DNA from 3 places in the Streptomyces sp. NPDC058525 genome. Region 1 is predicted to be linked to each of the others. Evidence: riboswitches for the same ligand, from Rfam matches in the RefSeq annotation. Region 1 holds a riboswitch; each other region holds the start of a gene.
The links. A riboswitch is a leader RNA that binds a small molecule or an ion and turns the genes downstream of it on or off. The one in region 1 is predicted to bind cobalamin.
Positions count from the first base shown of each region.

Region 1 (4,864 bases):
CCCCGCTCGGCGAGCACGAACTGCGCCTCGCCGCGTCCGCATCGTCTCAGGAGGTCGCCTGGTGACCAGTACCGTCGCTTTCATCGGACTCGGCCACATGGGCGGCCCGATGGCCGCCAACCTGGCCAAGGCCGGGCACCGCGTCCTCGGCTTCGACCTCGTCCCGGAGCTGACGGCGGCCGCCGCGGCGGCCGGTGTCGAGCCGGCCGCTTCGGCCGCGGGCGCGGCTGCCGCGGCCGATGTGGTGATCACGATGCTGCCGGCCGGCCGCCACGTGCTCGCCCTGTACCGGGAGCAGGGGCTGCTCGCGGCCGCCCGGCCCGGAACCCTGTTCGTCGACTGCTCCACCATCGACGTGGCCGACGCCCGGACGGCGCACGAGGCGGCCCTCGCCGCCGGGCACCGGGCGCTGGACGCGCCGGTCTCGGGCGGGGTGATGGGCGCCGAGGCCGCCACGCTCACCTTCATGGCCGGGGGCGGGGCGGACGAGTTCGCCCTGGCCGAGCCGCTGTTCGACGCCATGGGCAGGAAGGCCGTGCACTGCGGGACGGCGGGCGCCGGACAGGCCGCGAAGATCTGCAACAACATGATCCTCGCCGTGTCGATGATCGGCGTCAGCGAGGCGTTCGTGCTGGCCGAGAGCCTCGGGCTGGATCACCAGGCCCTCTACGACGTGGCCTCCACGGCGTCCGGCCAGTGCTGGGCGCTGACCGTCAACTGCCCGGTCCCCGGCCCCGTCCCGGCCAGTCCCGCCAACCGCGACTACCGCCCCGGCTTCGCCGCGCCCCTGATGGCCAAGGACCTGGGCCTGGCCGCCAACGCGCTGCGGGCCGGGGGCGTGGACGCGCCGCTCGGCCTCAAGGCCGCCGAGATGTACGCCGCGTTCGCGCAGGGAGAGGGCGCCGCCCTGGACTTCTCGGCGATCGTCCGCACCCTCCGACCGCAGAACGGAACGCCCGCATGAGCTACGAGACCATCCTGCTGGAGCGCAAGGGCCGGGTGGCCCTGCTCACCCTCAACCGGCCGCAGGCCCTCAACGCCCTCAACCTCCAGGTCATGACCGAGGTCGTGGCCGCCGCGGAGGAACTGGACCGGGACCCGGACGTCGGCTGCATCGTGCTGACCGGATCGGCGAAGGCCTTCGCCGCGGGCGCGGACATCAAGGAGATGCGGCCGCGGAGCTACATGGACATGTACCTCTCGGACTGGTTCACCGCCTGGGACCGGCTCGGGCAGGTCCGTACGCCCACGCTCGCGGCCGTCTCCGGCTACGCGCTCGGCGGCGGGTGCGAACTCGCGATGCTCTGCGACATCCTGCTCGCCTCCGACACCGCCGTGTTCGGGCAGCCGGAGATCAAGCTCGGTGTCATTCCCGGTATCGGCGGCTCCCAGCGGCTCACCCGGGCCGTCGGCAAGGCCAAGGCCATGGAGCTCTGCCTGACCGGGCGCACCATGGGGGCGGAGGAGGCCGAGCGTGCCGGGCTGGTCTCGCGGATCGTTCCGGCCGACGAGCTGCTCGCCGAGGCGCTCTCCGTGGCCGAGACCGTCGCCGGGATGTCGAAGCCGGTCGCGATGATGGCCAAGGAGGCCGTGAACCGGGCCTTCGAGACCACCCTCACCGAGGGCGTCCGCTTCGAACGGCGGCTGTTCCACGCGGTGTTCGCGACCGCCGATCAGAAGGAGGGCATGACCGCCTTCGTGGACAAGCGCCCGGCGCACTTCACGCACGGCTGAGGCCGCGGGCGGGTCCGGGGGCCGCGGGTCCGGTCGCCGGTGCGGACAGGTGCGGGGCCCTCCCCGGAGGGAAGGGCCCCGCACCCCGCCGGATCAGGCGCCCCAGCGCAGGGCGATGGTGTCGCCCACGTTGATCACCTTGTTGCGGGCGGCGCCGGCGAAGGCGGAGCCGTCGACGCTGACCTTCCAGGTGTTCGAGCCGCTGTTGGCCTTGCCGTTGACGGCGGTGATGGTGCCGGTTCCCGAGGAGGGGGTCACGCTCGTGACGCAGCCGGCCGGAGTGGCCCCGCCGGCCGCGGCGTTCAGGACGTCGCCGAGCGTGGTCGTCGTACCGGTCGGGGTGAAGGCGACGGAGCAGACCTTCAGGCCGCCGGCGCCGTCGTCGACGGTGAGGGCCAGCTTGGTGGCGGTGCCGGCGGTGAAGGAGCCCGCGGAGACCCACTGCGGGGCGCCCGGGGTGACCGGGACCGGCGGGGCCGTCGTGAACCCGCCGCCGACCACGGCGCGCAGGGCGTCGATGGAGGCGTAGGCGGTCGGGGTGGTGTCGGCCGGCTTGTACTTGAAGCCGCCCGCCGGGTTGAACTGGTTGGCGATCAGGAAGTCGATCGGGGTCTTGCCGGAGGGGGTCAGGAAGTCGCCGGTCTGCGGGTTGATGCCGCAGGCGTTGAGCCCGGCGACGCCCCAGCCGTTGGAGCTGGTGTTGACCCCGTAGAGGGAGTTGAACGCGCCGGTGGTGGCGAGCCTGCCCTTGAGGAAGTTCTTGCCCTGGACCACGTCGGGGTCGGTGTTGGGGACGCCCGAGACGCACAGGGCGGCCATCGCCGCTCCGGTCATGTCCACGTCGCCCTGGGCGGCCAGCGCGGTGGGGTTGCCCTCGGCCTTGCTGAAGGTCCAGCCGCCGTCGTTGTGCTGGTTGGCCCGGATCCGGGCGACCATCGAGTCGGTCAGCGCCTGCGGGATCCGCGTGCCGCCGGCCTGCGTCTTGGCGCCGCCGAGCGAGAGCGCCGCGAAGACGGTGCCGTTGAAGTTGCCGGACGGGCCGAAGTAGCCCGCCTCGGCGGTCTGCCAGTAGGAGTAGACGTTGGCTATGAGGTTCCTCGAGTCCGAGACGCGCGCCGGGTCGATGCCCGCCGCGTACGCGTTCAGCGTGCCGCGCTCGTAGTCGGTGACCACGGGGGTGGCGGACGGCCAGCCGGGCGTCGAGAGCAGGTTGCGGTAGACGGTCCGGGCGTTCTTCGTCGTGTCACCGCCCGGGGCCACGTCGACGACGGCCGTACCGGCCGCGGCGAAGGCGCTGAACGCCCACTCGTTGGACAGTCCGGCACCGGCGTACGAACCGTCCGCCGCCTGGAGGGACTTGAGGTAGGCGACGCCGTTCGTCTTGGAGGTGGCGATCTGCGCGGGCGTCGAGGTCGCGAACGCGGGCAGCGCGGTGAGGGCGAAGGCGCCGAGCGCCGCGGGCACGGCGAGCGCGAGGCGGCGGGAGGTACGGGGACGGGACATGGCCTGCTCCTGGAATCGGCGGACGCCGGCCGGGCCTTGGCTCCACCGGCCCTGTTCGGACGCGGGCGGGCATGGCTGAGGCCGCCGTCCGCAGCGCGTGGTACGGCTTCTCTGTGTGCGTTGCCGTATGGGCATTCGGGCTCGGGAACGGCCCCCGCCGTCCCACACCGCTGCGCGTCAGCCCCGGATTCTCACCAGGTTCCCCCATGTGGCAGCCCTGGACGCTACCCGAGTGATCAAGGGTCCGCCAGCAGCCGGATCGAGGGGCGCTGGAGACCCCCGGGCAGTGAGACGGACACCACCTTGACGGTCCGCACGGATCCGTGTTGCACTCCGGCTGATAAGCACTCAGCACCAGGGGAAGCCGGTCGAATTCCGGCGCTGACCCGCAACCGTAGGCCCGGCACCGTCCCGGGCGAGCCGGATCACCTGGAGCGGATCACAGTACGAAGAGCGCCGTCGCGGACTACGGCGTGGTCGTCACCGCCTCCTCACGGCGCAGTCGTGCGGGGGCGCGTCGCCACGCTGCGAACCCGCCCGGCAGAGACGAGGGGCCGCGGTGGGGACCGAACAGCAGGATGAACGGCATACGCACACCAGACGGCGGCTGCTGTCCCTGGCGACCGCGGCCTTCCTGACGCTCGGTGCGGGAGTGGCGTTCCTCACGGTGCCGACCGCCGCCAACGCCGACCCCATCGAGCAGTGCACGGCCACCACCGGCGCGGTCGTCGCCGTCGACTTCGGCCCGTTCGGCGGCAAGGTCGAGCGGGGCTGCGACACCACGCCCACCACGGGCTACGAGCTGCTGCGGACGGCCGGGTTCGGCCTGGACGGCACCGAGCACGACGGTGACGCCTTCGTGTGCCGCATCGGCTTCGGCGCCTTCAACTCCGGGGTGAAGTACCCCACTCCGGACAAGGAGGACTGCGTCCTCACCCCGCAGGCCACCGCCTACTGGTCGTACTGGCACGCCTCGCCGGGCGAGAAGAAGTGGACCTACAGCTCGTTCGGCGCCCAGGCCCGCAACCCGAAGCCCGGCGACGTGGACGCCTGGGTCTTCGGCGGGACCGATGTCGGCGGCACCTCCGGCAAGCCCACCTTCTCCCCCGACGACGTGCGGGCCGGCGGCGCGGGCCCCTCGCCCGACCCCACCGGCCCGAAGCCGCCGGAGGTACCGCCGGGCGCGGTCGACCTCCCCGCCGCCACCCGCTGGCTGACCGGCAGGCTGATCGACGGCGAGCGCGTCCTCAAGGCTGACTCCACCGACCCGGACTACCTCGCGACCACCGAGGTGGTCTACGCCCTGGCCGCGACCGACCCCAAGAGCCCCGCCGCCCAGAAGGCCGCCGCCTTCCTCGCCACCCCCGCGCACACGGAGGCGTACGCCTACCCGGCCGGCAAGGACCAGGCCCCCGACGCCACCGCCGCGGCCCGCCTCGCGCTCGTCGCCGAGGCCACCGGCAAGGACCCCCGCGCCTTCGGCGGACGCGACCTGCTCGGCGACCTCGTGAAGTACGTCTGCACCAGCGGAGCCGACGCCCCCGAGCCGGTCCCCGGCTGCCTCACCAAGGGCGACTTCCGCACCCCGTACCAGGCCGAGGGCCAGGCCCTGGCCGTGATCGCCCTG
Region 1 covers NZ_JBHXNP010000019.1:23,878-28,741, reverse strand. Annotated here, with positions in the region: gene ACFWP3_RS12395 (enoyl-CoA hydratase/isomerase family protein) at 1-65, shown strand, start outside; gene mmsB (3-hydroxyisobutyrate dehydrogenase) at 62-964, shown strand; gene ACFWP3_RS12385 (enoyl-CoA hydratase) at 961-1,734, shown strand; gene ACFWP3_RS12380 (hypothetical protein) at 1,828-3,237, opposite strand; cobalamin riboswitch at 3,346-3,484, opposite strand; cobalamin riboswitch at 3,550-3,689, shown strand; gene ACFWP3_RS12375 (prenyltransferase/squalene oxidase repeat-containing protein) at 3,797-4,864, shown strand, end outside.

Region 2 (4,864 bases), on a different contig from region 1:
GGCAGATGGAGAAGGTGGGAGTCACGGTGAGGTAGGGCAGCGAGAACCTCTCCAGGGAACGGCGCACCAGGCTGCGGCAGGCTTCGGCGGTCGAGACGCGTTCCGACATGTAGAGGTGGAGTACGGTCCCACCGGTGTACCTGGTCTGCAGTTCGTCCTGTCGCTCCAGTGCCTCGAAGGGGTCGTCGGTGAAGCCGACGGGCAGCTGGGAGGAGTTGGTGTAGTACGGGTTCTCGGGGGTGCCGGCCTGCAGGATGCCGGGGAAGCGGCGGCGGTCCTCCTTCGCGAAGCGGTAGGTGGTGCCCTCGGCGGGGGTGGCCTCCAGGTTGTAGAGGTGGCCGGTCTGCTCCTGGAACTCGACCATCCGGGCCCGGACGTGGTCCAGGAGGCGCAGGGCGAGCGCGTGCCCCTCGGGCGCGGTGATGTCGTGCGCGTCGTGCGTGAAGTTGCGGACCATCTCGTTGACGCCGTTCACGCCGATGGTGGAGAAGTGGTTGCGCAGGGTGCCGAGGTAGCGCTTGGTGTACGGGAACAGGCCGCCGTCGATCAGGTCCTGCACGGTGATCCGCTTGGTCTCCAGGCTGTCCCGGGCGAGCTCCAGCAACCGGTCCAGGGCGTCGAGCAGGCCCTGCTCGTCACCCGCGTACAAGTGGCCCAGGCGGGCGCAGTTGACGGTGACCACACCGAGGGAGCCGGTCTGCTCCGCGCTGCCGAACAGGCCGTTGCCGCGCTTGAGCAGCTGGGTGAGGTCGAGTTGCAGACGGCAGCACATCGAGCGGATCTGGCCGGGTTCGAGGTCGGAGTTGATGAAGTTCTGGAAGTACGGCAGCCCGTACTTCGCGGTCATCGCGAAGAGCCGTCCGGCGTTCTCGCTCTCCCAGGGGAAGTCCTTGGTGATGTTGTACGTGGGGATCGGGAAGGTGAAGACCCGCCCGGTCGCGTCCCCGGCGGTCATGACCTCGATGTAGGCACGGTTGATCAGGTCCATCTCGGCCTGCAGCTCGCCGTAGGTGAAGCCCATCTCCTCGCCGCCGATGACCGGTACCTGCTCGCGCAGGTCGGCGGGGCAGGTCCAGTCGAAGGTGAGGTTGGTGAAGGGGGTCTGGGTGCCCCAGCGCGAGGGCACGTTGAGGTTGTGCACCATCTCCTGCATGCACTGGTACACACGCTCGTACGTCATGGCGTCCTTGCGCACGAAGGGGGCCATGTAGGTGTCGAAGGAGCTGAACGCCTGGGCGCCGGCCCATTCGTTCTGCAGGGTGCCGAGGAAGTTGACGATCTGCCCGGCCGCCGAGGAGAAGTGCCGGGGCGGGGCCGAGTCGATCTGGCCGGGGACGCCGTTGAAACCCTCGGCGAGCAGGGTGCGCAGGGACCAGCCCGCGCAGTAGCCGGCGAGCATGTCCAGGTCGTGGATGTGGAAGTCGCCGTCGCGGTGGGCACGCCCGATGGCGGGGGTGTACACCTGGTCGAGCCAGTAGTTGGCGACGACCTTCCCGGCGGTGTTCAGGATGAGCCCGCCCAGCGAGTAGCCCTGGTTCGCGTTGGCGTTGACCCGCCAGTCGCTGCGGTCCAGGTATTCGGTCACCGAGTCCACGGCGTTGATCTGTGTCACGTCAGCCCTCCCACGAGGCGGTAGAGACCCCATCACGCGGACATGCGCGCGAGGTGCCGGCAGGTATCGGGCTCCAACCGTCGTGCGGTCGCTCACCGTTGCGGGGCAGCCCCGGATTCGCACCGGGTTCCCTGTTGTCTCGGCGGGCTTCGGAAATGCCTGCCGAACCGACAGCGGCAACACTACATCTGGGGGTCCTGGCGACACGCCAGCACAACATATTGGGTGACCTTCGGCTCTACGGACGGGCCGAAGGTCCTGCCGCCCGGGCCGACGGACCCGGCTGCACGCTCACGCCGGTCCGGGACCGTACGGGCGTCTGCCGGTCCTTCTCGGTGGCGACGGCGCCCGCGGACAGGAGCGTCGCGGCGGCCAGGCTGCCCCACAGGGCGGTCGGGCCGTGCGGGGCGAGCGCGGTGATGACCGCCGGGGAGACGGCGAGGCCGAAGCCCGAGGAGAGTTCGAAGCGGGCGAGGGTGCGTCCCAGGAGCCGGGGCGGGGCCAGGGCGGTGACGAGCGCGGTGGCGCTGCCGGCGTAGACGATCTCGCCGAGGGTGCAGAGCACGGACACCGCGGCGACGGCCGGGGCGCCCCAGCCGTGTCCCGCCGAGGTGGCCGCGAGGAAGCCGAGGTAGGACGCGGCGAGCACGATGCCGGCCAGCGCCAGCACGGTCCGCCGGGGGAAGCGGGACAGCAGGACGGTGACCGGAACCTGTAGGGCGACCACCAGCACCGTGTTGGCCACGAAGATGGCCGCCGACCACACCGGGGATGCGTGCAGCTGTGTCAGCAGGACCAGCGGGAGCGCGATTTCGGGGATGTTGAGGCAGAAGACGTAGACCACGTTGGCGGCGAGCAGCGCACAAATCCGCGGTGCGGGCCCGGCGTCGCCCTCGCACTCTCCCTGGCCTTCGCCCTCGCCTTCGCCTTCGCCTTCGCCTTCGCCGGCCTGGGCGGCGGCCGGCCGCGCGCGCAGCCGGACCGACCACGCCAAGGCCGCCGCGGTGAGATAGGCGAGCCCGGTGACGGCCGCCAGCACCTGCAAGGCCGCGGCGCCGCCGGCCAGGCAGACGGTGGCGAGGAGCGCGCCCACGCCCAGCCCGGCGTTGCGCAGGGCGCGGCCGGCCGCGAGGGCGGCGTCGCGTTCCCGGCCGTGGGCGACCGTGGCCACGAGCGCCGCATGGGCGGCCGGCCACGCCTGGTTGCCGATCCCGAGGAAGAGGGCCGCCGTCGCGAACGGCCAGACGTACCCCGCCGGTGTGGCCAGCAGCAGCGCCACGCCCAGGACCCGCACCAGCATCGACGCGGCCACGACCGCGCTGCGTGCCCCGCGGTCCAGCCACCGGCCCACCGCAGGCATGCACACCAGGCCCACGACGACGCCGACGGTCATGGCGATGCCGGTGGCCGGCGCGGACAGCTTCAGCACCAGCACGCCGTAGATCAGCAGGAAGGGCCTGAGCAGGCCGGTGCCGAGCGCGTCCACGGCGAGCGCGACGGCGTAGCGGGGGCCTCCGGAGGCGCGGACGAGGGCGCGGGGACGGACCTTGAGGGTGGTGGTGGTTGCCATGGCGCCCACCCTGCGTGCGGCCGCCGGACCGGCCGCGTCGGTTGACGGTGTCCGTCAATCGGTTCCGCCGCCGCCCGGCCGGTCGGTGATGATGAGGGGGTGACCTTGAGGATCGACATCAGCGGTCTGCGGTCCGGGCAACTGCGGTTCGCCGCCTCCCCGCTGGCCGAGCTGACCGCGATGCTGCACGTACTGGCCGAACCCGGCCACCATCCGCAGCTCGCCGGCTGGGCCGGGGAGGTCTGGGCCGGGCTCCCGCCGGAGCCGGCCGAGCGGTTGCGGGAGGCGGAGTTCCTCTGGCGTTCCTCACAGGCCGACTTCCTGCTCCCCGCCCGACCCCGGCCGACGCTGGCCGAGGAGTTGGACGACGTGGACCGGATCGACGACGAGACGTACGTGACCGCCGCGCTCGTCACCACCTGCGGAAGCAGCCGGGTCCCCTTCGCCGCGCCTTCGCCGCTCACGCACCCCGGCGCGCGCGAGCGGGCCCTGGACCTGGCCCAGGCCCGCGGCGCGCGCCAGGAGGCCTTCGCGGAACGGCTGCTCGCGGACCCGGCCGCCGTACGGCAGCGGGTGCGCCACACCCTCGAACAGTGCGCCGAGGCCTTCTTCGACGCCGCCTGGACGGGGGTCACCGCCCAGCTCGCCGCCGACCTGCGCCTGAAGAACGACCTGCTGAGGCGCCAGGGCATCGGGGCCGCCCTGGCGTCGGTCTCCGGCGCGGTCTCCCTGGCACCGGACGGTGACTGCATCATCGTGGACAAGCTGCAGGACAAGGCGACCGCCGCCCGCGGCAGCGGGGTCACCTTCATCCCCAGCGTCTTCGGCCGCCCGCACCTGGTGGCGGTCCACGCGCCCGGATGGCAGCCGGTGGTGCAGTACCCGGTGGCGGAACCGGGCCCGTCGGAACCGGTGTCGCTGGAGACGGTCAGCCTGCGGCTCGAAGCACTGGCACACCCGGTACGGCTGCGGCTGCTGCGCACCCTGGCCCGCGGTCCGCACACCACGGTCGAACTGGCCCACGCCTGGGAGCTCTCGCCCCCGGAGGTGTCCCGCCACCTCGCCGTCCTGCGCCGCGCGGGCCTGCTCACGGGCCGGCGGCAGGGCCGCTACGTCCGCTACACCCTCAACCTGCCCGACCTGACGGCGCTGGGCACCGATCTGCTGGCGGCCGTACTGCGCTGACACGCCCCCGGGCGCGGGAATCCGCCGGTTCGCGCAGGGCCGCGGCCTAGGCTCGCGGCATGGGTACCGAGCGGTTGGCAGCGGCCGACAAGATCTTCGACCGGCTCGACACGGACGGCGACGGAGTGCTCGCCGCCGACGACTACCGGGCGAGCGCGGACAAGATGCTCCAGTCGTACGGGATGGGGCCGAGCTCACCGAAGGGACGCGCGCTGATCGAGGCGAACCTCGCGGTGTGGCAGCGGCAGGCCGAGCTCGTCGACCGTGATCACGACGGGCGGATCACGCGCGAGGAGTACCGGGAGTGGGTCGGCTCCCTGCCGCCGGCCTCGGCTTCCGGCAGGCCCTCGGGTTCGCCGGAGGTGATGGCCGCGCTGCACGCGCAGTTCAACGTGGCCGACCGGGACGGGGACGGGCTCATGGACCGCCGCGAGTTCGTGGCGTGGCGCGGGTTCAAACTCGTACCGGAGGAGGCGGCGGAGGCAGCGTTCGCGCTG
Region 2 covers NZ_JBHXNP010000002.1:29,393-34,256, forward strand. Annotated here, with positions in the region: gene ACFWP3_RS01425 (ribonucleoside triphosphate reductase) at 1-1,612, opposite strand, end outside; cobalamin riboswitch at 1,653-1,799, opposite strand; gene ACFWP3_RS01430 (MFS transporter) at 1,851-3,182, opposite strand; gene ACFWP3_RS01435 (DUF5937 family protein) at 3,282-4,367, shown strand; gene ACFWP3_RS01440 (EF-hand domain-containing protein) at 4,427-4,864, shown strand, end outside.
Region 2: linked by a shared signal. The riboswitch ahead of ACFWP3_RS01425 (ribonucleoside triphosphate reductase) and the one ahead of ACFWP3_RS12375 (prenyltransferase/squalene oxidase repeat-containing protein) in region 1 are both predicted to bind cobalamin.

Region 3 (4,864 bases), on a different contig from region 1:
GGTCACGAAGTTCGCGCAGGTCGAGCAGTCCGCGCAGTCCGCGCAGGCGCGGGAACCGGTCGCGGGGGAGCAGGGGCTCAGCCACCGTCGACCGCCAGCCGGTAGCCCGCCCCGCGTACGGTCTCCAGCGCGGCGCGGCCGAACGGCGCGTCGATCTTGCGGCGCACGGCGCTGATGTGGACCTCGACCACGTTGGGGTCGCCGGCGAAGGCGATGTCCCACACCTGCTCCAGGATCTCCCGCTTCGGCACGACCTCGCCCGGGCGCCGCGCCAGGTACTCCAGGACCGCGAACTCCCGGGCCGTCAGCCGTATCTCGGTGTCGCCTCGGGAGCAGCTGTGCCGGGCCGGATCCAGCACCAGGTCGCCGAAGCGCATCACCTGGGGGCCGCGGCGGCCCGTGCGCCGGGCCAGCGCGCGCAGCCGGGCGACCAGGACGAGGTAGGAGAAGGGCTTGGACAGGAAGTCGTCGGCGCCGGTGTCCAGGGCCTCCGCCTCGTCGTACTCGCCGTCCTTCGCCGTGAGCATCAGGATGCCGGACTCGTTCCCGGCGGCGCGCAGCCGTGCGCAGACCCGGTAGCCGTTGAGGCCGGGCAGCATGATGTCGAGCACGATCAGGTCGTAGTCGTGCTCGGTGGCCAGCCACAGCCCTTGCGGCCCGTCGTGGGCCACGTCCACCGAGAACCCCTCCGACTGGAGTCCCCGTTGCAGGGCCACGGCCAGCCGGCGTTCGTCCTCCACCACCAGTACGCGCATGCCGACCAGGGTCTCAGGCCCGGCCCGCGACAGGCTGAAGAGGTCTTCAGCTGACTTCAGGTGGGCTTCAGCATCCGCTCAGCATGCTCTGCAACGAGCCGGGCGCCGTGCCTGGTTGTGCCTGAGGAGTCCTGGTATGTCTGAATCCTTCCCGCCGTCCGAGCAGCCCGGGCAGGCCCCGCCGCCCGCGAACGCCCCGCAGTCCGGCGCGCGCAAGCGCGTGGACCTGGGGCGCCTGGTGCCCCGGCGCAAGGGCGCCCGGTGGGCGGCGCTGGGCGCGGCCGTGGTGATCGTCGGCGGTGTGGCGGTGGCGGTGGCCGTGGACGAGCACCACGACGAGCGGAGGGCCGGGTTCCGCTTCGGCTGGGCCGAGCGCGGCCCCGAGGGCGGCGAGCGGCGCGGTCCGGCGGCCGGCGGCGAGCACGGCGAGCGGGTGTTCGGCGACACCGAGAACCGCAAGCACCCCAAGGACCTCAAGGTGTTCAAGGAGATGCGGGAAGGGGCCCCGAACCCGCGCGCCGCCGAAGAGGGTCCCGCGGGCTCCGCGAAGACCGCCCCCGCGCCCCTGCCCTCGCTGGCCATCGGGCAGGCGGCCGACAAGGCGGCCGGGGCGGTGGACGGCGGCAAGGTGGAGAGCATCCGCGTGGTCGCCCAGGAGGGCGGCGGCAGCGCGTGGCTGGCCGTCGTACTCGGACCGGACGGCGTCCGGCACGCGGTCACGGTCTCCGGCACGGACGGCACCGTCACCAGCAACGTCCCCGTCAACCGGCCGTAGCCGGGCGGGCGTAGGCGGGCGGGGGCGTCGTCGGGCGGCGCGGCTCAGCCGCGTTCGGCCGCGACCGGGTACGGCACGAAGCTGCTGCTGTTCTCGTCGACGGCGAGGGCCCGGCCGAGGGGCGGCACGGCCCGCTGCGGGCAGTCGAGGCGTTCGCAGAGGCGGCAGCCCATGCCGATCGGGGTGTCGGCGGAGGTCTTGCCGAGGTCGAGGCCGTCGGAGTAGACGAGCCGGGAGGCGTGCCGGATCTCGCAGCCCAGGCCGATCGCGAAGGTCTTGCCCGGTTCGCCCCAGCCGCCGCGGTGGCGGGTGACGGCGCGGGCGGTCCACAGATGGCGCTGTCCGTCGGGCATGGCGGCGACCTGCACGTGGATGCGGCCGGGCGCGGCGAAGGCCTCGTACACGTTCCACAGCGGGCAGGTGCCGCCGGCGCGGGAGAAGTGGAATCCGGTCGCCGACTGTCGCTTGGACATGTTGCCCGCCCGGTCGACCCGTACGAAGGAGAAGGGCACCCCGCGCAGCCGGGGGCGTTGCAGGGTGCTCAGCCGGTGGCAGACGGTCTCGTAGCCGAGGCCGAAGCGGTCCGTGAGCCGCTCGATGTCGTAGCGGAACTCCTCGGCGGCCGTGTGGAAGGCGCCGTACGGGAGGATCAGCGCGGCGGCGAAGTAGTTGGCGATGCCGATCCGGGCCAGGGCGTGGGCGGGGGAGTCCGCCGGGAAGTCCTCGGCCGCCAGCCGGTCGAGCTCCTGCCCGTACTCCAGCAGCGCCAGCTGGGTGGCCATCCGGAAGGCCTGCTGGCCCGGCCGCAGCCGGCTCGACACGTGCAGGACCCGGCTCGTCGCGTCGTAGTGGTGCAGCCGGTCCGAATCGGCCGCGAGGCGCACCCCGTGCCGGTCCAGGAGCCGCGCCGACAGGGCGCGTACGACGTCCCCCGGGCGGATCCCGATCTCGCGGGCCAGCGACTCGGCGGCGAGATCGGTGTCGTGGAGGTAGTTCTGCCGCCGGTAGAAGAACTCGCGGATCTCCTCGTGCGGCGAGCGCGGCCCCTCCGCCGCGCCGTCCCGGCCGTCCGCGTCCCCGGCGAGCCGCTCGGCGAGCAGCTGGGAGCGCCGGCCGAGGTCCAGCAGCACCCCGGCGACGGCGGGCATCCGGGTGGCCAGCTCCGCCAGGTCCGACGGGGACACCCGGGCCTCGGCGACCTCGGTGGCGAGGGCCTCGCGCAGGTCGGCCAGCAGCCGGCTGGTGTCGCGCTCCGAGAAGAAGCCGGGATCGACGCCGAAGGCCTCGGTCAGCCGCAGCAGCACGGGCACGGTGAGCGGCCGCGAGTCGTGTTCCATCTGGTTCAGGTAGCTCGGCGAGATCGCGAGGACGCGCGCCAGCTCGGCCTGGCTCATCCGGCGCTCCTCGCGCAGCCGCCGCAGTCTGGCCCCCGCGTACGTCTTGCCCACCGCGCTCCCCCTCCGTGTGACCGGGACGCCGCAACCCTACGCGGGATCCCGGCGCCGCAGGTCTTTGCAAACTTGGCAAAAACACCTCCTGGGATTCGCAGAACTTGGCATGCGTGCCTCTTCACCGGCCGCGGACGAGCGGTCCACGGGGACGATGACGGTCTTGGCAAGGGGGCGCCGTGTCCCATGTCACCGTCCGGCATGTGAGCCGCTGTACCGGTCCTCCAGGACCTGCGCATACGCTGATCGACAGCAGCTGGTTCGCCCCGTCCGCCAGACGGGATGCGTCGTAAGAGGGAACCCGGTGGGAATCCGGGACTGCCCCGCAGCGGTGAGCGGGAACGACCGCCGTCATACGCACTGGACCCGGACGGGTCTGGGAAGCGACGGCCAGTAGGTGTCTGCCCCAACGGCAGACGTGCCCGCAAGTCCGAAGACCTGCCCGTTGCCCGCGCACGCACAGCCGTGCGCGGACATCCCGGTGACCTCGTGGGCGGGTCGGCGAACAGATCTCGACGGCAGCAGCGGCGCATCGCGCCCCGGCGGACCGTCAGGTCCGTGACCCCTTCGCGCTCCACGTCCCGCCACCGGGACTCATGGAGACAAGCTCGCGAAGGAGAGTTCCGTGACAACCGAGTCCGCGACCGCGGCCGTAGAGGCCACCGTGTACGGCTACCCCCGCCAGGGGCAGAACCGTGAACTGAAGAAGGCCATCGAGGGCTACTGGAAGGGCCGCGTCAGCGCCGAAGCCCTCCACGAGACCGCCGCACTCCTGCGCCGGACCAACTGGGGCCGGCTGGCCGACGCCGGCATCACCGAGGTCCCCACCGGCGACTTCTCGTACTACGACCACGTCCTCGACACCAGCGTCATGGTCGGCGCCGTCCCCGCCCGCCACCGCGCCGCGGTCGCCGCCGACGCCCTCGACGGCTACTTCGCCATGGCTCGCGGCACCCAGGACGTGGCGCCGCTGGAGATGACCAAGTGGTTCGACACCAACTACCACTACCTGGTGCCGGAACTCGGGCCCGACACCCGCTTCACCGCCGACTCCACCCGGCAGGTCGCCGAACTGAAGGAAGCCCTGGCCCTCGGCCTGAAGGCCCGCCCGGTGCTCGTCGGACCGGTCACCTACCTGCTGCTCGCCAAGCCCGCCCCCGGCGTGGCCGAGGACTTCCAGCCGATCACCCTGCTCGACCGGCTGCTGCCCGTGTACGCCCAGGTCCTCGCCAACCTGCGCGCCGCCGGAGCCGAATGGGTCCAGCTGGACGAACCCGCCCTCGTGGCGGACCGCTCCCCGGCCGAACTGGGCGTCGCCGCACGGGCCTACCGCGAGCTCGGCGGACTCGACCAAGCCGAGCGGCCCAAGCTGCTGGTCGCCTCGTACTTCGACCGGCTCGGCGAGGCCCTGCCCGTGCTGGCCAAGGCCCCCGTGGAAGGACTCGCGCTCGACTTCACCGAGCGGGCGGCCGCCAACCTCGACGACCTCGCGGCGGTGGGCGGACTCCCCGGCAAGCGCCTGGTCGCGGGCGTGGTCAACGGCCGCAACATCTGGATCAACGACTACGAGAAGTCCCTCACCACCCTCGGCACCCTGCTCGGCCTCGCCGACCGCGTCGACGTCGCCGCGTCCTGCTCCCTGCTCCACGTACCGCTGGACGCGGGCGCCGAACGGGACATCGACCCGCAGATCCGCCGCTGGCTGGCCTTCGCCCGCCAGAAGACCGCCGAGATCACCACCCTCGCCCGCGGCCTCGCCCGGGGCACCGGAGCCATCGCGGCCGAACTCGCCGCCAACCGCGCCGACCTGGCCTCCCGTGCGAACTCCGCGATCACCCACGACCCGGCCGTACGGGCCCGGACCGCGGCCGTCACCGACACCGACG
Region 3 covers NZ_JBHXNP010000084.1:12,737-17,600, forward strand. Annotated here, with positions in the region: gene ACFWP3_RS30890 (sensor histidine kinase) at 1-85, opposite strand, end outside; gene ACFWP3_RS30895 (response regulator transcription factor) at 78-755, opposite strand; gene ACFWP3_RS30900 (hypothetical protein) at 892-1,530, shown strand; gene ACFWP3_RS30905 (short-chain fatty acyl-CoA regulator family protein) at 1,575-2,978, opposite strand; cobalamin riboswitch at 3,219-3,439, shown strand; gene metE (5-methyltetrahydropteroyltriglutamate--homocysteine S-methyltransferase) at 3,604-4,864, shown strand, end outside.
Region 3: linked by a shared signal. The riboswitch ahead of metE (5-methyltetrahydropteroyltriglutamate--homocysteine S-methyltransferase) and the one ahead of ACFWP3_RS12375 (prenyltransferase/squalene oxidase repeat-containing protein) in region 1 are both predicted to bind cobalamin.